Regions from separate parts of the Mycetocola sp. Y719 genome, predicted to be linked through region 1. Evidence: predicted binding sites of a transcription regulator. Region 1 holds the regulator's gene; the other holds the start of a gene.
What was found. Region 1 encodes HspR, which represses chaperone genes until heat shock. Its sites were predicted from a motif close to AAGTTGAGTCNNNNNGACTCAACTT; they were not measured.

Region 1 (14,751 bases):
CGCAGCCCGTCGGACATCGTCGATCTGGCACTGCGCGACGTGCCCTGCTTCACCGCGGCGCCCCCAGTGCTGCTTGCCGCGTTCCAGCACGATGTCAGCGACTCCTCGGCCGTCGAGTTCGAGGCGGCAGTGGCACGCGGGCTCTAGACCCGCTCACCTTGATCAGCCGACGGCATCCCTGAGCCACTGTTCCACACCGGAGATGTGCACGACGGTGAGCGCCTGCGCGAGTTCCGCGTCTCCGCGCTCGAGCGCGTCGACGATGGCCCTGTGCTCGGCAAGCGTTCGGTCCACCGAGTTCTTCTGGGTGAGTCCCCGCCAGATCCGTGCGCGCACCGTGTGACTCGACAGGGATTCGATCAGGCTGCCGAGATAGGCGTTCCCGGCCGTGGCGACGATTGCGCCGTGGAACTCGAGGTCGTGGGCGACGAGCCCCTCGACGTCAGTGGCGTTGTCGACGGAGTCGATCCTGGCGCGGAGCTCGGTGATGACGGCATCCGTCATGTGCCCGGTGGCGAGGGCGACAGCCGCCGGTTCGAGGATGCGGCGCACCGCGAACAGTTCGAGGATCGATGAGTCGTCGTGCAGGTCGACGACGAAGGACATCGCCTCGAGGAGGAGCCGGGGTTCCAGGCTCGTGACGTAGGTTCCGTCGCCACGACGGACATCGAGGACCCGGATCACCTCGAGCGCCTTGACCGCTTCGCGCATCGAACTGCGGGAGAGGCCGAGGCGTTCGGAGAGCTCCTTCTCGGGCGGCAGCCTGTCGCCAGGACCGAGCTCGCCTGAGATGATCATCTCTTTGATCTTGAGAATTGCCTCGTCGGTGACCGCCATGCAGAGATCCTATCTTTCGGCAGGGCGTGAGGCCGCTATTTCAGGGATTGCTGCTTCGCCTGAACCGGGAGGAGCAGCAGAAGTCCGACGAAAATGACGAGGACGATACCGAGGATGCCCCAGTACTGTTCTCCGCCGACGGTCACGAAGAGGGCGAACGCGGTGGGGGCCAGGAACGAGACGGCTCGGCCCGTTGTTGCGTACAGACCGAACACCTCGCCCTCGCGACCGGCGGGGATGAGCCGTGCCAGGAACGACCGGGACGCCGACTGCGCAGGGCCGACGAAGAGGCAGAGGGCGAGACCGAAGGTCCAGAAGACGATCTGGCCGCCGTCGTGGAAGAAGAAGACGGCGAGACCGGCGATGACGAGGCCGATGAGGGATGCCATGATCACCGGCTTGGCGCCGAGCCGGTCGTCGAGAAGGCCGACGGTCATGGTCGAGATTCCCGCTACGACGTTCGCGGCAATGGCGAAGACGATGACCTCGCCGGCCGAGAAGCCGAACGACCCGGCCGCGAGAACGCCGCCGAAGGTGAAGACGCCGGCGAGTCCGTCGCGGAAGACCGCGCTGGCGAGCAGGAAGTAGACGGTCTGGCGGCTCTCGTCCCAGAGCTTCCTGATGTCGTTGAAAAGGCGGCGGTATGAGGCGAAGAAGCCGATCTTCGCTCTGCGGGCGCCGACGCCCTCGTACTCAGGAACGGACAAGAGCACGGGGAGGGCGAAGACCCCGAACCAGATCGCCGAGATGAGCACGGTGACCCTGATGTCCATCCCGTTCTCGCCGGTGATCCCGAACAGTCCGACGTCGGGCTGGATGAAGCCGAAGTACACGATGAGCAGCAGGACGATGCCGCCGAGGTAGCCGAGTCCCCAGCCGATGCCTGATACGCGGCCGACCGTCTTCGGGGTGGAGACCTGGGCGAGCATGGCGTTGTAGTTGACACCGGCGAACTCGAAGAACACGTTGCCGGCGGCGACGAGGAACAGACCGAGCCAGAGGTATTCCTGCTCGGGTGCGACGAAGAACATGCATGCCGTGAGGGCGACGACGATGTAGGTGTTGACGGCGAGCCAGAACTTGCGTCGGCCGGAACTGTCCGACCGCTGCCCGGTGACCGGGGCGAGGACGGCGATGAGGAGGCCGGCGCCTGCGAGTGCCCAGCCGAGCTGAGCCGACACCACCGCCTCCCCACCGAACGCATCAGAGGTGAGGTAGACGGTGAAGACGAACGTGGTGACCACGGCGTTGAACGCAGCGGATCCCCAGTCCCAGAGCCCCCAGGCCAGGACCCGTTTCGGGCTGATCGCCTTCGGGGTCTCGGAGAGGGCAGGGGCGACGGTTGGCGGGTTGCCGTCGCTGGCATTCGTGCTCATGAGGTCAGGCTAGTGGCATCCGGGAAACCGGAGGTGAAGTTTCTGCCCGCAACACCTGCGCCGTGTCGACGCTTCAGAGCAGTTTTCGCTCGAGAGCCCATGCGGTCAGTTCGTGCCGCGACGACAGCTGGAGCTTGCGCAGCACGCTCGACACGTGGGTCTCTACGGTCTTCACGGAGATGAACAAGGCGCTGGCGACCTCCTTGTATGCGTAACCGCGGGCGATGAGGCGCATCACCTCCTGCTCGCGTGCGGACAGCCGGTCGAGTTCGTCAGAAGCTTCAGCGGTCTCACCGGACACGGCGCCGAAGGCGTCGAGCACGAAACCGGCGAGCCGCGGCGAGAAGACGGCGTCACCGTCTGCGACCCGGTGGGCTGCATCGGACACGTCGGCACCCGATGCGCTCTTGGTGATGTAGCCGCGAGCTCCGCTCCGGATGACGGTGACGACGTCGTCAGCGGCATCCGAAACGCTCAACGCGAGGAATTTGGTCTGCGGGGCCGCGGCTGCGGACCGTCGGATGACCTCGGCTCCGCCCCCACCTGCCCCTCCCGGCAGGTGGACATCGAGCAGGACGACCTGCGGCTGGGTGGCGGAGACGAGGGCGACGGCCTCGTCCACTGTCGCCGCTTCGCCGATGACACGGATGCTGTCGGCCAGGTCGGAACGCAGCCCTGAGCGGAAGATGGAGTGGTCGTCGACGATGACGACCGTGAGGTCCGGCCTGGTCGGTTCAGCTGTCGACATGGTGCACTCCATCGGTCAGGGGAAGAAGAAGACGGACTTCGGTGCCTGTGCCGCCTGGGCCTGGGCGGAGCTCGGCGGTGCCGTCGATCCGTCGCATCCGCCCGAGGATCGACTCCCGCACGCCCATCCTGTCGTTCGGGATGTCGTCGAGGTTCAGACCGGGGCCGCGGTCGGTGACGGTGAGCTCGACGCTCGTCGGCGAGGACTCGAGGTAGACCGAGACGGTTCCGCCTGCGTGCCTGGCCGCGTTGAGCATGGCCTCCCTCGCCGCGCCGAGGAGCGCGTCTGGCACCGTGTCCGGGCTCTGCCCTGCGGACACGACGTCGATGTGCGCCGCGTACTCCTGCTCGATCACCGCGGCGATCCTGCGGAGTTCGTCGGCCAGATTCACTGAGGCCCCTGGGGATCCGGCGAACAGCCAGTCGCGCAGTTCGCGTTCCTGGGCCCTGGCCAGCCGTGAGGCTTCGCTGGCCGGGTCGGCCTTCTGCTGGATCAGGGCAAGGGTCTGGAGCACGGAGTCGTGCAAGTGTGCGGCGATCTCGGCGCGGTCGGCTTCGCGGACGCGGGCGGCACGCTCGTCGGCGAGGTCCCTGGTCAGCCGGACGAGCCACGGCGCGACGACGATGGCGACACCGACGAGGACGGCGATGGCGGCGACGAACACGGTCCAGAGGTTCGGTTCCTCCCCGGTCACGAAGAACAGCAGGATGCCGAGGGCGACGAGCACGAGCGCGCCGAGGGCGCGGACGAGCAGCGCGGAGGACGAGGACGATCGCTGCCGGCGGAGGTCGTCGAACTGCCGCCAGGCCAGGCCGGCCCCTGCGAGCACGACGATGGTGGGGATGATGAATGCGAGCGGGACATCGACGCCCATTCGCGACGCCACGAGCGCGCCGCCGGCCGCCAGCAGGGCGAGCCCAAGCAGGATCTCCGTCACGGGGGCGGAGCGCCTGTCATGTGGCGCGTCCATTGCGTCCGGTTGTTCCGCGGGGCGGGTGAGTGTCCTCTTCACCGGCTCGACGGCATCCGTCCTGGTCGGGGTCGTCGCCCACAGCCAGCCGTAGAGGAGGAATCCGGCGCCGCCGCACACCGCGAGGACGACCGTGGCGGTGCGGACGAGCGCGAGGGGAAGACCGGTGTGATCGGCGAACCCCGCGCAGACGCCACCGATGAGCCGCACCTGCGGGCGGGTCATCACGGGGGTATCCATATGAGCCATCCAAGCACCCTGACTGCGCGAATACAGCCGCCCCCGACGCATCTCAGGGTGCGATCAGGGTGATACCCCATGGCAGCGGCCGCCCGGCCGCTCCACACTCGAAGCATGACGAACGCACCATCAAGCCCGGCAGGACCGTCGGCGACACCGCCAGGAGCGCAGTACTCCGGCTCATTCTTCGACTGGATCCGGGGACTCGGCCTCAGTCGCTCAGACGACCACTGGCTCGCCGGTGTGGCCGGCGGGATCGCGGCCCACACCCGGCTCGACCCGCTGATCATCCGCGGCGCCATCCTCGTCGTCGCGATCCTCGGTGGCCCCGTGCTCTTCCTCTACGCCGTCGCCTGGGCGCTCCTGCCCGACTCCAGCGGCCGGATCCACGTCGAGCAGGCGATCAAGGGCGTATTCGAACCCGCCATGGTCGCCATCGGCGTGCTGATCGTGCTCACCTTCCTTCCCTTCATGCAGGGCGTGTGGTGGCGCGGGGTCCCCGACTGGTGGAACATGCCCGGCTGGCTCGAGGCCACCCTGCGCACCGGCTGGATCCTTGCTCTGGTCGCCGGGCTGATCTGGCTCACCGTCTACATCGCCCGCCGGGTGCCCCGGGCGCCGGTTCCTGCAGGCACCTCCCACGCGGAGTTCTGGACGCCGCAGCCGACAGCTGCTCCGACTGCGGGCACGGCGGATGCCACTGCAGCCGCCGGCGCCGCCGGTGCTGCATCCACGGCAACCGGGTTCCCGGAGTCCCCATCGACGCCTGCGGATGCATCGCAACCCCTCACCGGCTCGTCCACCGCGGGCTCGTCGAGCTGGTTCGCCACCCCGTCGGCGGCACACCACGGGTTCCCGAACCCGAGCGTGGCCGAAAGAGAAGCGCAGCGGCGTCAGCGCGACGCCGCTCGGGCCGAACAGCGTCGCGAACACGAGGAGCGCTATCGTCGACGCCAGCCGGGCGCCGCATACGTCTCGATCTCCCTCGGGCTCGCCGTCGTCGCCGGAGCGCTCGCGCCCCTGCTCTTCGGTTACCGGGAGTGGTCGAACGCGGCTCTCGTCCTCGGCCTGGGAACCGCCCTCGGCGTCCTCGCGGTCGCAACGATCATCGCCGGCATCCGGGGCAAGGAGAGCGGGGCGCTCGGTTTCTTCTCGGTCCTCGCCATCATCGCGATCCTGTTCGCCGGAGTCTTCCCCCGCGGCACTTCCGTGTCGGTGGTCGGAAACACCACCTGGATGGTCTCTGACGCACCTCAGGACGAGTCGACAGGGTACGCCATGGTTGCCGGCGCACCCACGCTCGACCTCACCGGACTGGACGACCAGTCGGCGGACGTCGGGGGAACGGTGGACCTCTGGCTCGCCGCGGGCTCCCTCGACATCGTCCTCCCGGAGGACGTGCCCGTCATCATCGAGGTCAACGGCCTCGTCGCCGGGCTCAACTACGTCGATGAGGATGGCGACAACCACAGCCGCGGAGGCGTCTTCTACCGGGACGAGGTCCGCTACGGCCTCACCGCCTCGGACGACACGACGACCGTGAGGGTCTGGGTCGCCGCGGCCGGAGTGAACATCGATGACAGCGTGAGGAGCGGACGATGACCGACAACGACAACGACAACGACAACCGACCGACCGTGCCGATCGACCCGGCCGGAACGACGCGGCCGACGGAGCCGATCAGCCCGGACAGCCCGACCAGGCCGACGGAGCCGGTCAGCCCGACCGAGGACGCCACGGACCCGGCGTCCTGGTTCCGGACCGACTACACGGCTCCGGCGGCGACGCCCCCCGCGCCTGCCGCGGACCGCAAGCGGCTGCCCGCACGGTTCGGGACGATCTTCTGGGGTGTGCTGCTGCTCGTGTTCGCGGGATTCATGGTCGCGAACGCGGTCGTGCCGTTCGTGCAGGACCCGGTGACCTGGCTGATCGCCGGCCTGATCGCCGCCGGCGCTGTTCTGGTGATCGCGGGGATCGCTGCCGCCGTTCGCCGAACCGAGTGACGGCATCCGCCGACTGACGTGAAACGGGCGGTCCCTGCGGGGGCCGCCCGTTTCGTCGCATCCGGATGTCCGGCAAAGTTGAGTCGGGCTGGCTCAAGATTCGCTGTGAGAAGTTGACAGGCCTCCACGCGCCGGTAAACTTGAGTCATCGCCGCTCAACTATGAGGGGCTTTCACGAACTTCGACTCCGGCCGCTTTTCAGGCCCCATTCGAATCAGACCGTACCCGGTCTCAAAGGAGATAGAAACACATGGCACGTGCAGTAGGAATCGACCTCGGAACCACCAACTCGGTCGTTGCCGTCCTCGAGGGTGGTGAGCCCACCGTCATTGCGAACGCCGAGGGCCTCCGCACCACCCCGTCGGTCGTCGCGTACACCAAGGACGGCGAGGTGCTCGTCGGTGAGACCGCCAAGCGTCAGGCCGTCACCAACGTCGACAGGACGATCGCATCAGTCAAGCGCCACATGGGCACCGACTGGACCTTCGCCGTCGATGACAAGAAGTACACCCCGCAGGAGATCTCGGCACGGATCCTCGCCAAGCTCAAGCGCGACGCCGAGCAGTACCTCGGCGACACGGTGACGGATGCCGTCGTCACCGTCCCCGCGTACTTCAACGACGCCGAGCGCCAGGCCACGAAGGAAGCCGGCGAGATCGCCGGACTCAACGTGCTCCGCATCATCAACGAGCCGACCGCTGCCGCACTCGCCTACGGCCTCGACAAGGGCAAGGAAGACGAGCTCATCCTGGTCTTCGACCTCGGTGGCGGAACCTTCGACGTCTCGCTGCTCGAAGTGGGCAAGGACGACGACTTCTCGACCATCCAGGTCCGCGCGACCGCCGGTGACAACCGCCTCGGTGGAGACGACTGGGACCAGCGCGTCGTCGAGCACCTGATCAAGCGCTTCAAGGAGACCACAGGCGTCGACGTCTCGAACGACAAGATCGCCAAGCAGCGTCTCAAGGAAGCCGCTGAGCAGGCCAAGAAGGAACTGTCTTCTGGCATGTCCACGTCGATCCAGCTCCCGTACCTCTCGCTCACCGAGAACGGTCCGGCCAACCTCGACGAGACGCTCACCCGCGCCCAGTTCGAGCAGATGACCAGCGACCTCCTCGACCGCACGAAGAAGCCGTTCCAGGACGTCATCCGTGAGGCAGGCATCAAGGTCGGCGACATCGCGCACGTCGTGCTCGTCGGTGGTTCCACCAGGATGCCCGCCGTCTCAGCGCTCGTGAAGGAAGAGACCGGTGGACAGGAGCCCAACAAGGGTGTCAACCCTGACGAGGTCGTCGCCGTCGGCGCCGCACTCCAGGCCGGTGTGCTGAAGGGCGAGCGCAAGGACGTCCTCCTCATCGACGTCACCCCGCTCTCCCTCGGCATCGAGACCAAGGGCGGCATCATGACCAAGCTCATCGAGCGCAACACGGCCATCCCGACCAAGCGCAGCGAGACCTTCACGACGGCGGACGACAACCAGCCGTCCGTCGCGATCCAGGTCTTCCAGGGTGAGCGTGAGTTCACCCGCGACAACAAGAACCTCGGAACGTTCGAGCTCACGGGCATCGCCCCTGCGCCTCGCGGCATCCCGCAGGTCGAGGTCACCTTCGACATCGACGCCAACGGCATCGTGCACGTGTCCGCCAAGGACAAGGGCACGGGCAAGGAGCAGTCGATGACGATCACCGGCGGTTCCTCGCTGGCGAAGGAAGACATCGAGCGTATGGTGCGCGAGGCTGAAGAGCACGCTGCAGACGACAAGGCTCGCCGTGAGGCAGCCGAGACGCGCAACACGGCCGAGCAGCTCGCCTACTCGATCGACAAGCTCATCAAGGAGAACGACGACAAGCTGCCTGAGGACGTCAAGAGCGAGGTCCAGGGCGACGTCGACGCACTGAAGTCCGCCCTCGCGGGCGACGACGAGGCCGCGGTGAAGACCGCGTACGACAAGCTCAACGAGAGCCAGGTCAAGCTCGGCGAAGCGATCTACTCGCAGGCCCAGCAGGCGGAGTCGGCTCCGGCCGAAGGCGCTGAGCAGCCCACCGAGACGGCGTCCGATGAGGATGTCGTCGACGCCGAAGTCGTCGATGACGAGACCGAGACCGAGAGCGACAAGAAGTAAACATGACTGACAAGAACCCGACTCCAGACAACGGTGACGAGGTTCAGCCAGTGGACGAGGGGTCGGAAGCGCGAGCTTCCGACCCTGAGTCGCAGGTGGACTCCGAACTGCCCGAGACGACCGAAGACGAACTGACGGTCCAGGACATCCTCGACGCCGCGCAGGCCGACGGCCTCGACGAGGATCTCGGCGAGCGCGTCGCTGACGCAGATCCTGAGCACGAGCACCTCGTCGACCTCAAGCGTGTCACCGCCGAATACGCCAACTACCGCAGGCGCACCGAGGCGAACCGTGAGGTGGAGCGCGAGCGCGTCACCGGTGATGTCATCAAGCTGCTGCTGCCTGTGCTCGACGACCTCGACCGCGCTGAGAAGCACGGAGACCTCGAGGGCGACGCGCCGTTCGCGACGATCGCGGCGAAGCTGCGTGGGAGCGTCGAGAAGATCGGCCTCGTGCCGTTCGGCGCGAAGGGCGATGCGTTCGATCACAACGTCCACGAGGCTGTCTTCCAGCAGCCGTCGCCGGACGTCGAGGCTGCCACTGTGATCGATGTCGTCGAAACCGGCTACCTCGTCGGCTCGACTCTGCTTCGCGCGGCCAAGGTCGTCGTCGCGGTTCCCGCCGAGTAGACGCGATGGCAAGTCAGGACTGGTTCGACAAGGACTTCTACAAGATCCTCGGCGTCAAGAAGGATGTGACGCCGGAGGAGCTGAAGAAGACCTACCGCAAGCTCGCGCGCAAGTACCACCCCGACTCGAACGCGGGAGACGCCAAGGCTGAATCCCGGTTCAAGGAGGTCAGCGAGGCATACTCGGTGCTCAACGACCCCGAGCAGCGCAAGGAATACGACGCCGTGCGCGCGATGGGATCAGGAGCCCGCTTCACCGCCCCAGGCGGCGGCGGGGCATCCGGTGGCTTCGACGACGTCTTCGGCGGGATGTTCGGTGGCGGCGCACGCGGCACCAGCACCAGCTACCAGCAGGCCGACTTCGAAGACATCCTTGGCGGGATGTTCGGGCGCAGTGGGGGCTTCGGCCAGCCCACGGGCGGATACCGCGGGTTCGGCGGGCCGACGCCCGGCCGCGACGTCACAGCATCCACGACGATCGACTTCCTCACGGCGACCAAGGGTGAGCAGATCACCCTGCAGACTGCCGAAGGCCGCACGATCAAGGTCAACATCCCGGCCGGCGTCGCCGACGGACAGAAGATCAAGTTGCGCGGCAAGGGGCACCCGTCTCCGGACGGCGGCCCTGCCGGCGACCTCGTTCTCACGGTCACCGTGCGCAAGCATCCGGTGTTCGAACGAGACGGGCTCAACCTGCGCGTGAACGTGCCTGTCACGTTCGTGGAGGCCACCCTCGGCGCCACGATCGAGGTGCCGACACTCGGCGGCGACCCCGTGAAACTGCGGGTCGCTCCTGGGACCCCCTCTGGCCGGATCCTTCGGGTCAAGGGCAGGGGCGTATCGACAGCGAAGGGCACCGGCGACCTGCTCGCGGTCGTCCAGGTCGCGGTCCCGTCGCACCTCAGCGCGGAAGCCAAGGCCGCTCTCGAGCACTTCCACGAGCTGGAACCGCACGAGAACCCACGCGAGGACCTCATCCACCGGGCGCGAGGATAACGAGGATGGACGAGAATTCGCCGATCTTCGCGATCGCGATGGCGGCCGAGCTGGCCGGAATGCATCCGCAGACCCTGCGGCAGTACGACCGGCTCGGCCTCGTCTCCCCGACGAGAACCGCGGGCAAGTCCCGCAGGTACTCGATGCGTGACGTCGCACAGTTGCGCGAAGTCGCCCGACTGAGCGCGGAGGGCGTGAGCCTCGAGGGCATCAGTCGCATCCTCACCCTCGAAAACGAGGTGGCGGCGCTGGCCTCGCGCGTCCGCGAACTCGAGCATGCCCTCGCGAGCGAGCTGGTGAAGTCGCCCGGGCGCCGCGTGTTCGCGGCCGGATCGCAGGGCGACGTCGTTCCGCTGAAGAGCGGCACGCGCGCCCAGCGACGCACGGAGCTCGTGATCTGGCGGCCGTTCCAGCGCTAACCGCGGCCGGCATCCCGGACCCGCCAAGCGTCGAGTGGGCCCGAATGGTCGTTCGGATGCCGCGCGGGCAGCCGTTCAGGACCACTCGATTCTGCTGGCTGCCCTTTGGACCCGACCGGCCGGGGCTTTCGGGCTGATCGGAGGCAAAATCCGACTCGGCCGACCGATTTGGCCGCGTGGGTTACGCGGATGCGAACGGGTCGTTAAGCTGGCGGCATGAGCGAGCACGAACAGCACGTTCCCGACAATCCTTCGACCCCAGGAAAGCAGCCGGGTCCTGACCCGACGGCACCGCAGCCGCCGGTGGAACCTCAACCGCCCGCAGCGTCGGACGGCCCGCCGCCCGGATCACCGCTGGCCCCGCCTCCCGGCGCCCCGGCGCCTCCTGCCCCTGACTCGCCCGAGGCTCCGGCACCCGGGCCCATGCAGGCTCCCGCGTACCCGACCGCCGGGTATCCGCAGCAACCGGGCTATCCGCAGCAACCGGGCTATCCGCAGCAACCGGGCTATCCGCAGCAACCGGGCCATGCACAGCAGCCGGCTGCGTATCCGCACCAGCAGCAGGGCTATCTCCAGCAGGCGCCTGGGTACACCCAGCAGCAACCGGGATACGCACAACCGGGGTATCAGCAGCAGGCACCCATCGCGTACGCGCCAGGGCCGACGGTGCCCCGCCGTCCGCCGCTCGGCCCGCGTCAGAAGCGCGGTGCCATGATCGCCGGCGCCGTCTCCTTCACCCTGATGAGTCTCGGGTTCGCCCTGGTGATGATTCCACTGGCCATCGCGGCGTTCGGCGCATTCTTCGGAGCCTTGTTCGGCTGGATCGCCAGCCGCAACCCTGAAGACTTCTCCCAGGACGGCCTCGCCGGCCCTGACGTCGTCGAGCAGTTCGTCCGGGATGCCTGGTCGACGGCGGCTCCCTGGTTCATCGGGATGGTGATTCTCGGCGTGATCATCTGGGTCCTCGGCTACCTGTCCAGTATCTGGATTCTTCGCGGCCACACGGTGAACCGCCCGGTGGCCGTCACCTGGAGCGGACTCGGCATCGCGATCGTCGCCAACGGCTTCATCAGCGGCATCACCTCGCCTCTCCTCAACCTGGGGAACATGTTCACCCCGACCACGAATGTGCCCGAGGGCCTCGGCGACCCCGGCGGGCTCGATTCACTCTCCGACTTCGACTTCACCCCGCTGGTCACCGTTGCCGCTGTCGGCGGCATCGTCAGCCTCATCGTGAGCGCCCTGATCGGGCTGCTCAGCTGGTGGTGGATGGCGCACGCCTTCCGCGAGCGGCCCACGGGAGACACGTCAATGCAGGCGCCACCGATACCCTGATTCAGTGACAGACTTCCCGTTCGACCGGCTCCGCCGGTGGCCAGACGTGGAAGCACCGAACCTCCTCGCGTCAGACGCCACCGACCGGCTCCTCCTCGGCACCGCGGCAGAAGCGCTCGCTGCGTCAGCACCAGGCGACGTCGTCGTGATCGGCGACCGTTACGGGGCGCTGACGCTCGCCGCGGCGACGGCAGGAGCCACAGGCATCCGCGTGCACCAGGACGAGCTGTCCGGTGAGCGGGCACTCGCCGCGAATGCGGACAGCTTCGGGCTGACGGATGCATTCACGAGCGTGCCGCTCGAGGCATCCGCCCTCCGCGGGGCCAGGACCGTCCTGCTCCAGCTGCCCCGCTCACTGGACGCACTCGCCGAGATCAGCGAACTGCTCGCGCTCACCGCGAGCCCGGACGTCGTGATCTTCGCCGGCGGCCGGGTCAAACACATGACCCACGCCATGAACGACGTGCTCGGACGATCCTTCGAGACAGTGGCAGCATCGCTGGCGCAGCAGAAATCACGGGTGCTCGTCGCAAGCGGACCTCGGCATGCGACGGGCGATCCGGCCTGGCCGGCCCGCGAGTTCCACGACGACCTCGGGCTGTGGGTGTGCGCGCACGGAGCCGCATTCGCCGGCACGAAGATCGACATCGGCACGCGGTTCCTGCTCGGCTTCCTCGACTCTCTGCCCGCCGCCAGGGAGGCCATCGACCTCGGCTGCGGCGCCGGGGTCCTCGCCACCGCCGTCGCCCGCGCCCACCCGGACATTCTCGTCACCGCCACCGATCAATCGGCGGCCGCCGTGGCATCCGCACGCCAGACCGCCCTCGCGAACGGTGTGGCCGACCGGGTGAGTGTCGTGCGGGATGACGCTCTGTCCGCGTGGGCGGACGCCTCCGCCGAGCTCATCCTGCTGAATCCTCCGTTCCACGTCGGAGCGACCGTGCACGCCGGCATCGCGGAGAAGCTGTTCCAGGATGCGGCTCGCGTGCTGAAACCGGGAGGCGAACTGTGGACAGTGTGGAACTCCCACCTCGGCTACCGCCAGACGCTCGAACGGCTTCTCGGGCCCACCCGCCAGCTCGGGCGGAACTCCAAGTTCACCGTGACCGTCTCCGTGAGGCGCCGGGCGGAGGACGCCCGCGGGTAGGTTGGACCAATGGCTCGCAGGTTCACGTCGGTCGAACAGCTGATCGACGATGCCGCGCATCGCCTGCTCGATACGGCGCCGACGGACGGCATCCGCTCCAAACTCGTCGAATTCCTGGTCTTCGGAGCGAAACAGGCGTGGGCGTGCGCGTTCGGTGCAGCGCTCCTGGTCGTCATCGTCGCGGCACGGCTGTGGTACCCGGATGACGCGGCGCTCGCCCGCAACGACGCCCTGACCCTCGCCGCCATCGCGATCCAGATCGTCATGGTCGCCGCGAAACTCGAGACCCTGCGGGAACTGCGGGTGATCATCCTCTTCCACGTCGTCGGCACGGTGATGGAACTGTTCAAGACCGACGTCGGATCATGGATGTACGAGGCGGAGGGTATCCTGCGCATCGGCGGAGTGCCCCTGTTCAGCGGGTTCATGTACGCGGCGGTCGGGTCGTACATGGTCCGCGTCTACCGGCTGTTCGACCTGCGCTTCGACCGCTACCCGCGGCGCTGGATCACCGCCATCGTCGCCTCGGCGATCTACCTCAACTTCTTCACGCAGCACTACATCGTCGACCTCCGCTGGCTGCTGCTCGCCGCGGTGATCGTCGTGTACCTGCGGACCGTGATGCACTTCCGCATCTTCCGGCGCACGTTCCGGATGCCGTTGCTCATCGCTTTCGCGCTCGTCGCGATCTTCATCTGGCTGGCCGAGAACATCGGGACGTGGGCGGGCGCCTGGCTCTACCCGGACCAGCTCGATGGCTGGAGCCTCGTCAGTGCCGCGAAACTCGTCTCGTGGTTCCTGCTGATGATCATCTCGGTCGTGCTGGTGGCGTGGGTCTACAAACCACGCCCGCCGGACTCAGTGCCCGCCGGGCCGCTGGGCCTGGGCGATGTCGATCTCGAGCTCCTCGCGGTCGCGCCGCGGCCCGTAGGCGGCCGTTCCGACCTGGATGCGCCAGCTCTCCGCGAGTCCGCCGATGTCGAGCACATCGAATCCGATCGCGTCGATGAAGGCGCCCACGGTGACCTTGGCAGCCGCGTCCTCCCCGGCGACGATGAGGGCCCGCCGTTCAGCGGTCCCCGCTGACTGGGCGTCGTCGGTGATGGCCGACGCGTAGATGTGATTGAACGCCTTCACGATCCTGGCGTCGGTGAAATGCGCCTGCACCAATTCGGAGACCGTCGTCTGCTCCTCGTCGAGCACCGCGATGCGTCCGTCCCGCTGAGGGTAGTAGTTGCTCGTGTCGATGACGACCTTGCCGGCGAGGAGGTCGGCAGGCAGGTTCTCGATCTCCCTGAGCGGGATCGCGACGGCGACGAGGTCGGCCGCCGCGGCATCCGCTGTCGTCCCTGCTGTCGCCCGTTCACCGAGTTCGAGGATGAGCTCGGTGAGGGACTCGGGTCCGCGGGAGTTCGAGACGATCACGTCGTAGCCGTGCGAGACGGCGGCGCGTGCGAGCTGGGAGCCGATGTGGCCTGACCCGATGAGTCCAAGAGTTGTCATGCTGAGTGGAAGCCCTTCTGCGTCGGGTTTGTTCCCTCAGCGGCGGAGTCGATGGCGTCGAGATACGCGAGCTGCGCTTCGACCGAGTACTCGGCGGCGAAGCGGAGTGGAGGGTCGATGTCGGCGTAGACGATGTCAGTCACCGCAGCGACCGTGGCATCTGCGCCGAGCAGCACACGCGCCGACCGCACGTCGTCGAGACGTGAGCGCCGGTGGGCGAGGTACTCGTCGCAGGCTGCCTCGAGATCGGGGAGCATCGGCCCGTGAGCGGGGAGCGCTGTCAGGGGTCCGAGTGATCGGAGCCTCTCGAGCGACGACAGGTACGCCGCGAGGTCGCCGTCGCCGCGCGCGATCACCGTCGAGCCGCGCCCCAGGATCGTGTCACCGGTGAGAATCGACCCGTGAGGTCCATCCCCGCCGATGACGA
Region 2 (14,751 bases), on a different contig from region 1:
TTGTATACCTCGTCGCCGGTCGGGGCGACGACGACGACCTCGACGCCGTCGCGGGTGAGAAGGGCGGGCACTTCGCGGCTGAGCGTGGGGTGCCCGAACACGACGGCCCGCTCGACCTGGCCTCCGAAGTCCGGATCGGCGAGCAACTCACGGTAGGCCACGATGAGGTTCCTGCCGAAGCGCGCTCCGCTCGACACCTCGGCGAGCAGCGGCCAGCCGCCGGCATGGGCGAGCGATTCGGCCACGGGGCCTGCGCCATGGCCGGCGATGACGACGGTGCGCTTGCCACGTTCGAGGAGGATCCCTGGCCGGGTGATCCTGGAGGTCCGGGCAACGGGAGTGCCCGTCTGCTCAACCCGGTCGAGCGCGACGATCGGCGTCGACAACGGTTCGCGCAGTGCGAGGTTGAGGTGAACGGGCCCAGGGCCGGCCGGGCCGACACCGACGGCTGCATCGACGGCAAGCCTGGCGAGGGTCCTGGCGGATGCCGCATCATCGACCTCACCCATCGGGGCGGGCACATCGCGGGTGAAGCGCACGGCGACACCGAAGATGCCGGCCTGGTGGGTGGTCTGATTCGAGCGGATGCCGCGGAGTTCGTCAGGGCGATCGGCGGTGAGCAGGAGCAGCGGGACGCCAGAGTGGTTCGCCTCGAGAACGGCGGGGTGCAGGTTGGCGACCGCCGTGCCGCTTGTGACGATCACGGCAGCGGGCGAACCGCTCTCCACGGCGAGACCGAGGGCGAGGAATCCGGCCACCCGCTCGTCGATGCGCACGTGGAGCCGGATCGAGCCGGCCCGTTCCAGGGCCGCTGCAGCGAGCGAGAGCGCCTGCGACCTCGAGCCAGGGCAGACGACGAGGTCCTGCACGCCGAGGCGCACCAGTTCCTCCAGGAGAGCGACGGAGTACGTGGTTGCCGGACCGGCGTCAGGCATCCGTTCGGCCCGAGTCGTCGGGCGTGTGGCCAGCCGTACCGTCCGGGGTGTCGTCTGGTGTCGGTGTCGGCTTGCCGGTGGCACCGGGGTCTGGAGCGTCTGAATCGAGCGCGGCGAGTTCTTCCTCGAGGCGGCGGATTCGTTCATCCTGCTCGTGGTCACGGCCGAGGGTGCCGATGAACGCCGGGTCGTCATCGGGAGCGAGGCGCGGCTTGGCCTCGTGCCCGGCGCGAGCCCGACCGATGACGAACCAGAGGATGACGCCGAGGACGGGGAGCAGCAGGATGATGACGATCCACGCGGGCTTCTTCAGCCCACGGACGCGGTTGGCGGGGATCACGGCGCAGTCGATCACCGAATAGATCGTCACGACAACGAGAACGACCGCCAAAATGATGAACCAGCGCATAGCTTCATCGTAGCCCGCCGTTCTGGGAACTTGCCCCCTGTCGCCGGGCAGGCCCGGGCTCCCTCAGCCGCGCCCGTTTACACTGGGAGGGTGAAACGCATTCCCCCCGTCGTGTACTACACGGTGCTGCGCCTGGCCGCATTCGCCATCCCGCTCGTCATCCTGCTGTTCCTCGGGATCGAGCCGTGGATCGCGACCGTGCTCGCCGCACTGATCGGGCTGAGCGTGTCGTACATCTTCCTCCGCACGCCGCGGGAGGCCGTCTCGCGTGACCTCTACGACCTCCGGCACAGGTCGAAGGGCAAAGCCAGCGGTGACGAGGACGCTGAGGATTCGGTGACGGATGCGGCGGCATCCGCGAGGGACACCACCTCACCCACCGACCGCTGAGGCTATTTCCAGAACGCCCAGAGCAGCGCGAGCCCGTACAGCAGTTGCACGAGACCGGTGAGCTTGAGCGCGAGCACGAACTCCTTCGCACTGCGCGCTGTGGCCACGATGATGACCGCAGGCAGCGCCGCGAGGAGCCCGAACAGCGCGAACCACGCGATCGGGTAGAAGAACGCCAGCCACACGGCGATTCCGAACGGTGCGAGCACGCAGACGATGTAGAGCGCACGGCTGGCCCGTCCGCCGAGCAGCACGGTGAGGGTTCGTTTGCCGGCCTCCTCGTCCTGGGCGATGTCACGGATGTTGTTGACGATGAGGGTGGCCACGGCGATGAGTCCGACGCCGACCGCGCCGAGCCAGGCCTCCTGGTTGAGCGTGAAGGACTGCACGTACGCCGTGCCGAGGGTTGCCACCAGTCCGAAGAACACGAAGACGAAGAGCTCGCCGAGTGCGTTGTATCCATACGGGCGACGGCCACCGGTGTAGAACCAGCCGGCCAGGATGGCGACGGCGCCGACGGCGATGAGCCACCAGAGTCCTGTGATGACGGTGAGGACGAGGCCGGCTACTGCAGCCACTCCGAAGAAGGCGAGGGCGACGATGAGAACCGTCTTCGGCTTCGCCCGTCCGCTGCCGACGAGGCGGAACGGTCCTACGCGGTGACGGTCGGTTCCGCGGATGCCGTCTGAATAGTCGTTGGCGTAGTTCACGCCGATCTGCAGGCTGACGGCGATCACGAGGCAGAGCAGGGCGCGCACCCAGTGGAATTCGCCCGGGTCGTTGGCAACGGTGGCAGCGCCGGTTCCGACGAGCACGGGGGAGATCGACATCGACAGTGTGAAGACACGTGCACCGGCGACCCAGTCGCCGAACGTCGCCGGGCGGATCTTCTCGTACGGCCGTGCGGCCGGATTGCCGCTCCTGCCCTTGCCCTTCGGCCTGGCACCGCTGGGTGACTGTGGGGCCGTCGGCCTCTGCTTCTGAGCTGCCACGGGGCAACCTCCCTCTGTTCCGCGAGAAGCTTACCCGGCATCCGCCTGCCCGTTCTCTCAGAGCAAACACGAACCGACTGGACATTTTCGCGGCGATTATTAATATGGTTTCCAAGTTGAGTCCCATCGACTCAACTCTGACAACCCACAGAGACAACGAACAAGGAGGATCTCTCAGATGGCACTGAATTTCGACCCGTTCCGCGACCTCGACCGCGTCACCGAAGCCATGCTCGGCGCACGCCAGGGCCCGCGCCTGATGCCCATGGATCTCTATCGTGAAGGCGACCACTACGTCCTCTCGGCCGACCTCCCCGGTATCGATCCCGGATCGGTCGACATCGACGTGGACGGACAGCTGCTGACGATCCGCGCCGAACGCACCCTCGCCGCCGCCGAGGGCGCCAAGTGGATCGCCCGCGAGCGGATGTCTGGCTCCTTCCTCCGCCAGCTCAACCTCGGCCAGGGAATCGACATCGAGCGCATCGCCGCGAACTACACGAACGGCGTGCTCAGCGTCACGATCCCGGTCAGCGAGCGTGCGAAACCGCGCAAGATCGAGGTCGCGGCAGGCAACGAGCAGGAGAGCCTGACGGTGAAGGAATCGCAGAAGTCCGTCGACGCCTGATCGCGCGGTCGTCACGGCCGGGGCATTCGGCCCCGGCCGTCGCCGTGTGTGAGGGCTATACCGGGATCGACGGGCCGGACTCGTCGTCCCGCAGAGCCACGGCGACGATCGCGATGATCGCGAGCCGGTCGGGCTTGCCTGAGGGAAGCACGGGAAGCGAATCGAGCCGCAGGATGTGGGCGGGACGCGACGGCTTGCCCAGGGAATCGGCCACGGCATCCGCGATCTCACGGAGCGACGGGTGCGACCCGGTCGTGACGACGACGGGAACCTCGCCCCACTCACGGTGGGGCGCTGCGACGACGACCGATTCGGTCAGGTCGGGCAGCCCGCGGACGATGCGCTCGACGCGGTCGAGCGAAACGTTGACGCCTCCGGAGATGATGACGTTGTCAGCGCGCCCGGTGACGCGGATGCGGCCCTCCTCGACTTCGCCGAGGTCGCCGGTGCGATACCAGCGGAGCCCGTCCGCCACGACGAAGGTGCGATCGGTGAGAGCATCGTCGCCGAGGTATCCCTCGGCGAGCATCGGTCCCGCCAGCTCGATCTGGTCGTCGACGACGCGCACATGCACGCCGGGGAGCGGGACGCCGTTGTAGACGCAGCCGCCCGCGGTCTCGCTCGAACCGTAGGTACGGAAGATCGGGAGCCCGAGCTGTTCGGTGCGTTGCAGCAACTGCGGAGGCGTGGCCTGCCCGCCGACGAGGATGCCGTCGAAACGGCGGAGCGCCATCAGCCCAGCCCTGCTTTCCAGCAGACGGGCCAGTTGCAGGGGAACGAGCGAGGTGTAGTGACGCTCTCCGGTGAGCGAGCGTGACGCTTCGGCGAAGGCGGCGGGATCGAACCGGCCGGGCGGAAGGACGACGGGAACCGTCCCGGCGGCGATCGACCGGGTGAGCACCTGGAGGCCCGCGATGTAGTGGGCGGGAAGCGCGAGCAGCCACTGCCCCTGGCCTTCGAGCACCGTCGCGCTGGCCGCAGCGCTGGCGAGCAGGGCGTCGCAGCTGAGCGCCACCCGCTTGGGCACGCCGGTCGAGCCGGAGGTTTCGATGACGACGCCGACCGCTTGCGGCACCTGCTCGTCGCTGGAGGTCTCCGGCTCGCTCGCCTCGACGGGCGTGAGCGCCGGGCCCGAGCGGTCCAGGGCGCGGCGTAACTCGACCATGAGGTCGAGTGGTTCCGTGGCCGGCACCCGTACGAGCATCCGCGTCATGGTCTCAGTGTATGACTGCCGTCCTCCCACTGATCGAGTGGCGACGGAGGAGCGAATCGAGATCCCTGCGGCGGTCAGGACTGCGGCGCTGCGGCGGAGTCCGAGATCGCGGACTCCGCGGCGGCCCGCCGCGGCCACGCGACGTCGAGGATGCAATACCCGAGCACGGCGAACCTCCACCACACGGACTCGATGTCCGCCCCGTCGGCCAGCTTCACCGCGAGAAGAACCGCAACGCCGACGAATGCGGTGCCCATGAGTGCGAGATAGCCCGCTGACCGTCGGCGCCGCCGTTCCTGCCATCGCTTCAGCGGAGCGGCCCACGCAGGAAACTCGACGGGACGTTCCCATTCCTCACGCGCCATTCCCTTCATGGCCTGCCACATCGTGCTCGGTTGGATCGTCTCAGCTCCCTCGACGTCCAGCAGACGAGTGCGTCCCGATGCCACGTCGGAAAGGAGTGGCGGCAGGCCGACTGCTCTGACCACCCGATCGAATGTGTTCTCGTCGCTCACGTCGTGTCGGAACAGAATCCGGAGTTCCTCGGCGCGCTGGGGATCGAGAGCGAAGTTCTCGATCCACGGCTCAGGCTCGGGCACCGGAAGGAGCATCTCGAGGTAGTCACGAACGGCCAGACCCTCCGCGTCCGTCTCCCATGGCTTCGCCGGATCGACGACAGTCCAGACCTCGTCCCACCAGTGAACGACGACGGGCTCGCGCTTCGAGTAGAAGCCGACCCCTCGTCGTCCGGCGGATCGTGCCAGGAAGAGACCACCCTTCGCTGCCCAGGTTCCTCCATCGAAGACCGACTCCGGCGACTCGGTGGGTTCTGCTACGTAGCCGGAACCGGCAGGGCACACCACGAAGGCCTCTCCCGCTTGTCGCGCGAGGACGCTCACGATATCGGTGTCGCCCGGCGTGTACCAGGTGAATGCACTCACCGAGAAGGCCTCGGCACAGGCCGCGTTCTCGAGCTCCGCGCCACCGTCGTCCTGCGGATCCCCGGCATCCCCCGCGACTTCGGAGGTATCGGTACCGCGCGTTCCGTCGAACCCTTCGAATGGCGACTCCACCAGGCACCCCAGTTCGATGCTCAACTCTTCGACGAGGCCTGCACGGTCGAGGGGTTCCAGACCATGCAGCCCTGGGGCGTGGGTCACCCAACGCAGGGGGGATCCGTCTTCGTCCCCCAGAATTCTCACGATGAATGAGCGGAACCCGTACCGTTCCTGATCCTCCATGAAGATCGCCGGCACCTTGCGGCGCGATAGCGACGCGTGCAGGCGCCCGCTGAACGCGGCATCCGTTCCCAGAATCATGAGAACGACGTCATCGACCGGCTGCACCGCCGTGTCCTGGTTGTCTGTGGGCACCGGCCAATACTGGCATCAGCGGAGTGACCACGAGCCGCTTTCCGCCGGATCGCCGACCCCCAGTTACGGCGTCAGAGCCCGTCCCGCAGACCGTCCGATCCGACCCGCCGGAGCGGAATCAAAGGCGGTCGCCCTAGAACTGCCACGGGTACGGCGACCAGTCCGGCTCGCGCTTCTCGAGGAACGAGTCACGCCCTTCGACCGCTTCGTCCGTGCCGTAGGCCAGGCGCGTGGCCTCCCCGGCGAAGACCTGCTGGCCCATCAATCCGTCATCGACGGCGTTGAACGCATACTTGAGCATCCGGATCGCCGTCGGCGATTTCGTGAGGATGGTCCGCGCCCAGTCGATCGCGGTGGACTCGAGCTCCTCGTGCGGGACGACCGCGTTGACCGCACCCATCTCGTAGGCGCGCTGGGCGGAGTACTCCTCAGCGAGGAAGAAGACCTCCCTGGCGAACTTCTGCCCGATCTGCCTGGCGAAGTACGCACTGCCGTAACCGGCGTCGAAGGACCCGACGTCGGCATCCGTCTGCTTGAACCTGCCGTGCTCACGACTGGCGATGGTGAGATCGCAGACGACGTGCAGTGAGTGCCCGCCTCCTGCGGCCCAGCCAGGGACGACGGCGATGACGACCTTCGGCATGAACCGGATGAGGCGCTGCACCTCGAGGATGTGCAGCCGGCCGCTGCGGGCCGTGTCGACGCCGGACGCCTCGGCGCTCTCGGAGTATTTGTAGCCGTCGCGGCCCCGGATGCGCTGGTCGCCACCCGAGCAGAACGCCCAGCCGCCGTCCTTGGGGCTCGGCCCGTTGCCTGTAAGGAGCACGACTCCGATGCGGGGGTTGGTGCGGGCGTCCTCGAGGGCACGATACAACTCGTCGACCGTGTGCGGCCTGAAGGCATTGCGCACCTCAGGGCGGTTGAACGCGACCCGGGCGATCCGGCCCGAGACGTCGTGGTGGTAGGTGATGTCGGTCAGGGCGCCGAATCCGGCAACCTCGACCCACGCGCTCTCGTCGAAAATCTCAGACACGGTCATGATTTCAGCCTAGTGAGCCGCACTCGGTTCACCCGCGCGCAGCTCAACAGGAGATTCTGTGCTCGACGCACACTCAACAGGACACATCCGCAGTTTTTGCCCGACGGCTCCTGTCGGGCGTGTGTTCACCGTCCGGCACGGCAGAATGAGAGCATGCCTGACACATCGTCGTTCGGCCGGCCGCTGCCGGATCTTGGTGACCTCCTCGCCTCGGCGCGGGTGGTGGCGCTTCCCCTGGCGGCCAGGTTCCGGGGCATCGAGGTCCGTGAGGCGCTGCTCCTCGAAGGCGAGAACGGCTGGGCTGAGTTCTCACCGTTCGTCGAGTATGACGACGCCGAGAGTGCGACCTGGCTGCGCGCAGCTGTCGAGTTCGCGTGGGGCGACCTTCCCACCCCGGTGCGGCGGAGCATCCCGGTCAACGCGACGGTCCCGGCTGTCCATGTCGACAGGGTCGCAGGCATCCTCAAGCGCTTCGACGGATGCCGGACCGCGAAGGTGAAGGTCGCTGAGCGCGGGCAGACCCTCGTCGAAGACGTCGCACGGGTGCGCACCGTCCGTGACCTGATGGGCCCTGAGGGCCGCATCCGTGTCGACGCCAACGGCGGATGGAACGTCGACGAAGCCGAGCACGCCATCCATGCCCTGGCCGAGTTCGACCTCGAATACGTCGAGCAGCCGTGCGACACCGTGCCAGAGCTCGTAGAAATCCGCCGCCGCACGAAGTACATGGGTGTGCCGATCGCCGCTGACGAGAGCGTGCGTAAGGCTGCTGACCCGATCGCTGTCGCCCAGGCCGGCGCCGCAGACATTCTCGTGCTGAAGGCGCAGCCGCTTGGCGGCATCCGCCGGTCGCTCGAGATCATCGACCAGGCCGGGCTGCCTGTCGTCGTATCGAGCGCGCTGGACACCTCCGTCGGCTTGTCGATGGGCGCGTGGCTCGCCGCCGCCGTGCCCGAGCTCGAATACGACTGCGGACTCGGGACCGCTTCGCTGCTGTCCGCTGACGTGACGGATGATCCGCTGCAGGCCGTTCACGGATCGATCGACGTGCGCCGGGTCATCCCGTCACCACGACTGCTCGACGGCTATGCAGCCGCAGAGGAACGACGCGAATGGTGGCTTGACCGGCTGCGTCGCTGTCACGCGCTGCTCGACCGAGCACCGCTGATCGGGTAGCGCCGCCGAGAGGGCCTACAGGCCCGAGTACGCGTGCAGACCCTTGAAGAACAGGTTGACGACTGAGAAGTTGAACATCACGGCGGCGAAGCCGATGATCGACAGCCAGGCCGACCGTGATCCGCGCCAGCCACGGGTGGCACGGGCGTGGATGTACCCGGCGTAGATCACCCAGATGATGAATGTCCAGACCTCTTTGGTGTCCCAGCCCCAGTACCGGCCCCAGGCGCGTTCTGCCCAGATCGCACCGGCCATGAGGGTGAACGTCCACAGAATGAACGCCACGATGTTGGTGCGGTAGGCGAGGTTTTCGAGCCGCTCGGCCGACGGCAGTGTCGCCAGGAACTTGAGCTTCAGGTTCTTCAGGTCGGTTCCGGCCATCTGACGACGATGCTGGACGAGCTGAAGCACCGAAAGCGCGAAGCCGAGCGCGAAGAACGCCGTCGCGGTCGACGCGACGAAGACGTGGATGATGAGCCACGCCGACTGCAGTGCCGGCGGCAGCGGGACGACCTCGACGTAGAAGTTCACGGCGGCGATGCCCAGGAGCACAAGGACGAGCCCGGTGATGAAGGTGCCGAGGAACCGCAGGTCCACACGCACGAGAACGGCGAGGTAGACGGCGATGATGAGCAGTGTTCCTGTCATCGCGAACTCGTACATGTTGGCCCACGGCACACGTTCGGCCGCAACGCCCCTGGTGACCGTCGCGGTCAGCTGCAGCAGGAAACCGATGACGGTGAGCGCAACGGCGACCCGGAGGACGGGCGAGCGTTTCGCGGTCACATCGGGTGCATCGACGTCAGCCCTGGCGAGCGTCGCGACACGCGAGCCGGACCCGGAGGTTGCCGTTGCGGTCGATGCGGATTCGACGGATGCCGTCGCCTGCGTCGCCGCAGTGACGTCTGCCGACCGTTTGGCCAGGTCGAGCGCAAACGCGATGAAGGCGAGTGCGTACATCGCCATGGCCGACCAGAGGGACAGCACTGAGAGTTCGTTCAAGTCCACGGTCTAAGAGTACCTTCCGGTTTCGCGGGGAGATTCAGTCGAGGATGCACGGCGCCGCCGGATGAGGGCGGCGATCCCCCGCCAGCCGACGAGCAGCACGGCGAGGGCGATCGTCGCGACGACGATGAAGGGCACGGCGGTGCCCTGGCCCGATATCGCACGCAGGGCCATCCCACCGATGACCGTGACCAGCCAGATTCCGATCCCCGGGTGCACGACTCCGAACGGTCGTTTCCAGGCGACGGTGACCAGCCAGCCGAGAAGCAGAGCCACGACGAACGGCCACCAGGTGGTCAGCAGACCGGCGATGCTCGCGTCCGCGTTGTGACTTCCCCTGCCGGTGAGCACGAAGACCAGTGTCGCGACGAGGTCGATGCCGAGCGCCAGCGCAACCCAGCTGACCCTCGTCGTCATCGCTCGAGGCCGAGCGCGGTGCCGTGCCGGTAAGCGATGACCTCGACGGCATCCGCGAGACCGGGGTCCTCGCCGCGTGCGAGGCCGGCGTATTCGACACGGACGGTGCCGTCGGCGTGATCTGTGGCCTTGATCCAGACCCGTCTGCGGGGAACGAAGAGGGAGGTCAGAAGGCCGCCGAGGATCAGGATCGCGAAGAGCAGCACCCAGCCCTGAGTCGGGTCGTGGTGGACGTCGAACGAGGCGAACCGGGGAACCGACCCGGTGAAGTCAGCGGTGGTGACGTCGTCGTCGGTCGGCTCAGCCGCATCCGGATTCGCGTTCTCGAAGGTGATCGTGCCCTGCCCGTCCGGCAGCTCCTGGCTCTGTCCAGGCATGAGCTCGATCGAGTCGACACCGGTCTCGCCGCCGGTGAGCTGGGTCATGTCGTCGAGGTCGAGCGAATACACGGACTTCGGAACACCGGCGTCGATGCCGAGGTCACCCGAATACACGTTGAGGGTGAGCACAGGAAAGACGAGGTCAGGGTAGGTCGACGTATACGCGCCGGTCTCCATCTCGAAGGCCGTCGGGTAGAGGAACCCGATCATGCCGAGCTGCTTCTCCAGCCCGTCAGGGACCTTGATCACGCCGAGGGACGTGAGGTTCCCGTCCTGGGGAAGGAACGGGACCGAGTCCGTGAAGACGACAGCACCTTCGGGGTCTCGCACGGTGATCGTCGGCGCGTAGCCGTTGCCGAGCAGGTAGACGTCCGTGCCCTCGAAACGGAGCGGGTCGTTGACCTTGATCGACCGTTCCTCTTCCTCGCCGCCGGGGAGGCGGGTGGTGACGTTCGCGGTGAAGTCGGTCGGCTGGCCGTATGCGTCGAGGTTCTCCTGCTCGTAGGTCACGTCGAAGGAGTCGAGCGAAAGCGAGTACGGCGCGAGCGAGTCGGGATTGTAGAAGCGACCAGGGTTGAAGGAGTTGTAATCGAGCAGGGTGTTCACGAAGGTCTGCCCCTCGACGACGACGCGCTGACCGGCGTAACCAAGACCGCCGCCGACGGCTACGGTGACGAGGATGCCGACGAGCGCGGAGTGGAAGACGAGGTTGCCGGTCTCCCGGAGGTAGCCACGCTCAGCGGACACGGACACGTCGCCGTTGCGACCCTGGTACAGCTCGGTGCGGTAGCCCGACTTCTTGAGCAGCGCGTGTGCCGACTCGATCGCCGTGCCGGCGTCGCCGCCTTCGAGGGTGACGTCCCTGTGCACGGCGAGTCGTTCGAGGCGCGCAGGCGTGCGCGGCGGGCGGGCACGCATGGCCTGGAAGTGATGCTTCGTCCGGGGGATCACACAGCCGATGAGCGACACGAACAGCAGCAGGTAGATGCTCGAGAACCAGACCGAGCCGTACACGTCGAACATCTGGATGCTGTCGAGCACCGGCGCGAGCGTGGGGTTGTCGGTGAAGTACTGGATCACGCCGTTGGGGTCGGAGCTGCGCTGAGGCACGAGCGAACCGGGAACGGCGGCGATCGCGAGCAACAACAGGAGGAGCAGGGCGGTGCGCATGCTCGTGAGCTGTCGCCAGATGAACCGGAGGGTGCCGACGAAGCCCAGTTTCGGCTGGACGATGTCGTCCTGAGGGGTGTCCTGCCGCTGCGGCGCGCCCGCATCGACGTAATCAGATGGTCGTGACATAACCCTGAATCAACACTCCGACTCTAGACATGAAAACTCCCCAGACCCCGGACACCATGGCCAGACCGACGAGGACGAGCAGGACGCCGCCTCCGACGTTGATCGCACGGATATGCCGTTTCAGGAATGCAACGGATCCGGTAACCCAGTTGAGGCCGGCCGCGACGAGGAGGAAGGGGATGCCGAGACCCAGGCAGTAGAACAGGCCGAGGAGCGCGCCACGACCGGTCGATCCGGCGTTGAGGCTGAGCGCCTGGATGGCGATGAGGGTCGGGCCGAGGCATGGAGCCCAGCCGACCGCGAAGACGATGCCGAGAAGTGGGGCGCCTGCGAGTCCCGTCGCCGGGCGGAAGGACGACTTCACGGTACGTTGCAGGAACGAGAACTGGCCGATGAAGACCAGCCCCATGACGATGACAACGACCCCGAGTACCCGGGTGATGACATCCTGCCACTGGATGACGAACGCGCCGATGGTGCCAGCGAAGGCTCCGATGAGCACGAACACGAGGCTGAAACCGAGCACGAACAGCAGGGCGCCGAGCATCACACGCGAACGTGCAGGCGCCTCTTTCGACCGGGAGCCGTTCGACATTCCGCTGACGTAGCCGAGGTAACCCGGTACGAGCGGGAGGACGCACGGCGACGCGAACGACACCAGCCCTGCCAGCAGCGCGATGGGGATGGCAGCGAACAGCTGGCCGTTGAAGACGATCTCACCCGGGTTCATGGCGGGTCCTACTCCGCGATCGCGTCGCGGATGAGGGTGCCGAGGATGGAGGCATCCTTGAGCTGGCCGAGGATGCGCGCGGCCACCCGGCCTTCCTTGTCGAGCACGAGGGTGGTCGGGACGGCCTTCGGCGGAACGGTGCCGGTGAACGCCAGTTTCACGGCACCGTCCTCGACGTCCATGATCGATGGATAGGTGATGCCGTAGGTGTCATTGAACGCGAGCGCGGTGTCGGCCTGGTCGTAGACGTTGACGCCGATGAACCGTGCGCCTTCCCCGTCGTACTCGGCGCTGAGTTCCTGCAGCTGAGGCGCCTCTGCGCGGCACGGCGCGCACGCGGCGTACCAGAAGTTGACGACGAGAACGTCGCCGTCGAAATCCTCAGAGGAGATCTCCTCGCCAGACTCCGTCGTACCGGCGAAGCTGATCGGCTCGCCCCGGTCCGCCTCCGCTATCTCGGTCACCGTTCCGTCGCCGGCGATGTAGCCCTTGTTGCTTCCCTCTTTGTACTGGTCGGCGAGCGGGTCACTCGAGCAGCCAGCGAGGAGAAGCGAGGCGGCGATCACTGTCGCGGCCACGCGCATCCGTCGACTCATACCGCCCCCACGTCGGTGGCGTCAGCGGCGAGGGCCGCGGCCGGGTCGGTGTAGCCGACCTCGACGAAGACACCGTCGCGGTGCTCGAAGGTCGTGATGCTGGACAGCGCGCAGCGGCGCTGGCGCGGGTCATGCGGCAGACGGCCGTCGCCGAGCGCCGAGTGCACCATCCAGATCGGCAGCTGGTGACTGACCAGGACGACGTCACCTGACGGGGTCGATTCCCACGCGTCGCGGACGGCGTCGAGCATCCTGCCGACGATCGAGACGTACGGCTCGCCCCAGCTCGGCTTGTTCGGGTTGCGCAACGCGACCCAGTTGGCCGGGTTGCGCAGCGCGAGGCGCATGATGGTGCCTTCGAAGTGGTTCGTGGGCTCGATGATCCGATCATCGGTGATGACGTCGAGGCCGAAGCGTTCCGCAACAGGAGCGGCCGACTCCTGGGCCCGCTGCAGCGGGGATGCCACCAGGCGCGTGATCTCGCGGTCGCGGCCGGCGAGGTCATCGGCGGCGGCAGCGGCCATCCTCTCGCCGAGCTCTGAAAGTCGGTAGCCGGGAAGGCGTCCGTACAGGACACGCAATGGGTTATGCACCTCTCCATGACGGACGAGATGGATCTGGCTGGCTACCACCTGTCCAGTCTACGGAGGTGGATGCTGGGAATCCGCCAGAGAGAAAAGCCTCGCGTAAGCTTGGCTACCGTGAACTCACGAGTATTGATCAAGAACCTGGCCGCGCTTCCCGAGGGTCCCGTGACCGTCTCCGGCTGGGTGGAGACCGTCCGCGACCAGAAGAAGGTCCAGTTCATCGTGCTGCGCGATGAGTCAGGTGCGGTTCAGCTGGTGAACCCGGCGGTTCGTGAGCTGAACCCCGAGGACGAGGCATCGGCGACGAAGCTCGCGATCACGGAGGCCATCTCAGCGCTCGCGCACGGCTCCTTCGTCACCGTGACCGGCACCCTCAAGATCGATGAGCGCGTGAAACTCGGCGGCCTCGAGATCAAGCTCGAATCACTCGACGTCGTCGGCGAAGCGCTCCCCGAGACCCCGATCGCCGCGGATTCCAGCCTCGACAAGCGTCTCGACTGGCGCTTCCTCGACCTGCGCAACCCGAAGCAGAACCTCATCTTCCGCATCCAGACGACGTTCGAGCACGCGCTCAGGACCTACTGGATCGACAACGACTTCATCGAGCTCCACACCCCGAAGCTCATGGCATCCGCGAGCGAATCCCGCGCGGAGCTCTTCGAGATCGAATACTTCGACACGAAGGCGTACCTGGCCCAGAGCCCGCAGTTCTTCAAGCAGATGGCCCAGCCTGCCGGCTTCGGCAAGGTGTTCGAGGTCGGCCCCGCGTTCCGCGCAGACCCGTCGTTCACCTCACGCCACGCCACCGAGTTCACCTCGATCGACTCCGAGATCAGCTGGATCGACTCGCACGACGACGTCATGCAGCTGCACGAAGACCTCATCGTCGCCGGCTTCAGCGCCGTGAAGGAGAAGCACGGCGACGAGATCAAGGCTCTGTTCGACCTCGACGTGACCGTGCCGACGACCCCGTTCCCGCGCATCCCCCTCGCCGAGGCGAAGCGCATCGTCGCCGAGCGCGGCTACGAGGTCCCGCGCGCAGACGACGACATGGACCCCGAGGGCGAACGCCAGATCTCGGCCTACGTCGCTGAGACGTTCGGACACGAGTTCGTGTTCCTCACCGACTACGCGTCGAGCATCAGGCCGTTCTACCACATGCGGAACGACGACGACCCGACGGTCACCAACAGCTACGACCTCATCTTCAACGGTGTCGAGATCTCCACGGGCGCACAGCGCGAGCACCGCGTCGACGTGCTCATCGAGCAGGCGAAGGAGAAGGGGCTCGACCCGGAAGAGCTCGACTTCTACCTCGACTTCTTCCGGTACGGCGTCCCGCCGCACGGCGGATTCGGCATGGGCCTGGCCCGTGTTCTCATGCTCATGCTGCACGAGACGTCGATCCGCGAGGTCACCTACCTCTTCCGCGGCCCGACCCGCCTGCTCCCGTAAACGCAGTTTCGCGCCAAGCTCTCATCCCCTCCCGCGCGTGTGCATTAGCTTGACCCCGAAGCCGTAAGAGAGCGTCACCGTGGCGCCGCATCGGCGGAGGGTGGCTTCGGTCATGGATTTCTTGAGA

Region 2: AC1M0F_RS10300 (Hsp20/alpha crystallin family protein) is a predicted target of HspR. The motif match lies at 2,840-2,864, and genes of this name have one in related genera.

The regions. Positions count from the first base shown of each region.
Region 1 covers NZ_JBWYGY010000003.1:40,703-55,453, reverse strand. Annotated here, with positions in the region: gene AC1M0F_RS12125 (transaldolase family protein) at 1-147, shown strand, start outside; gene AC1M0F_RS12120 (FadR/GntR family transcriptional regulator) at 163-837, opposite strand; gene AC1M0F_RS12115 (MFS transporter) at 873-2,213, opposite strand; gene AC1M0F_RS12110 (LuxR C-terminal-related transcriptional regulator) at 2,287-2,961, opposite strand; gene AC1M0F_RS12105 (ATP-binding protein) at 2,948-4,171, opposite strand; gene AC1M0F_RS12100 (PspC domain-containing protein) at 4,286-5,773, shown strand; gene AC1M0F_RS12095 (hypothetical protein) at 5,770-6,174, shown strand; gene dnaK (molecular chaperone DnaK) at 6,425-8,296, shown strand; gene AC1M0F_RS12085 (nucleotide exchange factor GrpE) at 8,299-8,925, shown strand; gene AC1M0F_RS12080 (DnaJ C-terminal domain-containing protein) at 8,931-9,920, shown strand; gene AC1M0F_RS12075 (heat shock protein transcriptional repressor HspR) at 9,926-10,339, shown strand; gene AC1M0F_RS12070 (DUF2062 domain-containing protein) at 10,556-11,674, shown strand; gene AC1M0F_RS12065 (class I SAM-dependent methyltransferase) at 11,679-12,821, shown strand; partial or broken gene AC1M0F_RS12060 (DUF817 domain-containing protein) at 12,831-13,679, shown strand; gene AC1M0F_RS12055 (NADPH-dependent F420 reductase) at 13,680-14,324, opposite strand; gene AC1M0F_RS12050 (MBL fold metallo-hydrolase) at 14,321-14,751, opposite strand, start outside.
Region 2 covers NZ_JBWYGY010000002.1:850,444-865,194, forward strand. Annotated here, with positions in the region: gene menD (2-succinyl-5-enolpyruvyl-6-hydroxy-3-cyclohexene-1-carboxylic-acid synthase) at 1-935, opposite strand, end outside; gene AC1M0F_RS10285 (PLD nuclease N-terminal domain-containing protein) at 928-1,344, opposite strand; gene AC1M0F_RS10290 (DUF4229 domain-containing protein) at 1,435-1,734, shown strand; gene AC1M0F_RS10295 (1,4-dihydroxy-2-naphthoate polyprenyltransferase) at 1,737-2,726, opposite strand; gene AC1M0F_RS10300 (Hsp20/alpha crystallin family protein) at 2,905-3,354, shown strand; gene AC1M0F_RS10305 (AMP-binding protein) at 3,410-4,567, opposite strand; gene AC1M0F_RS10310 (hypothetical protein) at 4,642-5,940, opposite strand; gene AC1M0F_RS10315 (1,4-dihydroxy-2-naphthoyl-CoA synthase) at 6,074-6,979, opposite strand; gene AC1M0F_RS10320 (o-succinylbenzoate synthase) at 7,133-8,155, shown strand; gene ccsB (c-type cytochrome biogenesis protein CcsB) at 8,171-9,121, opposite strand; gene AC1M0F_RS10330 (DUF3054 domain-containing protein) at 9,167-9,577, opposite strand; gene resB (cytochrome c biogenesis protein ResB) at 9,574-11,256, opposite strand; gene AC1M0F_RS10340 (cytochrome c biogenesis CcdA family protein) at 11,240-11,986, opposite strand; gene AC1M0F_RS10345 (TlpA family protein disulfide reductase) at 11,995-12,570, opposite strand; gene AC1M0F_RS10350 (histidine phosphatase family protein) at 12,579-13,214, opposite strand; gene aspS (aspartate--tRNA(Asn) ligase) at 13,299-14,624, shown strand; gene AC1M0F_RS10360 (SHOCT domain-containing protein) at 14,737-14,751, shown strand, end outside.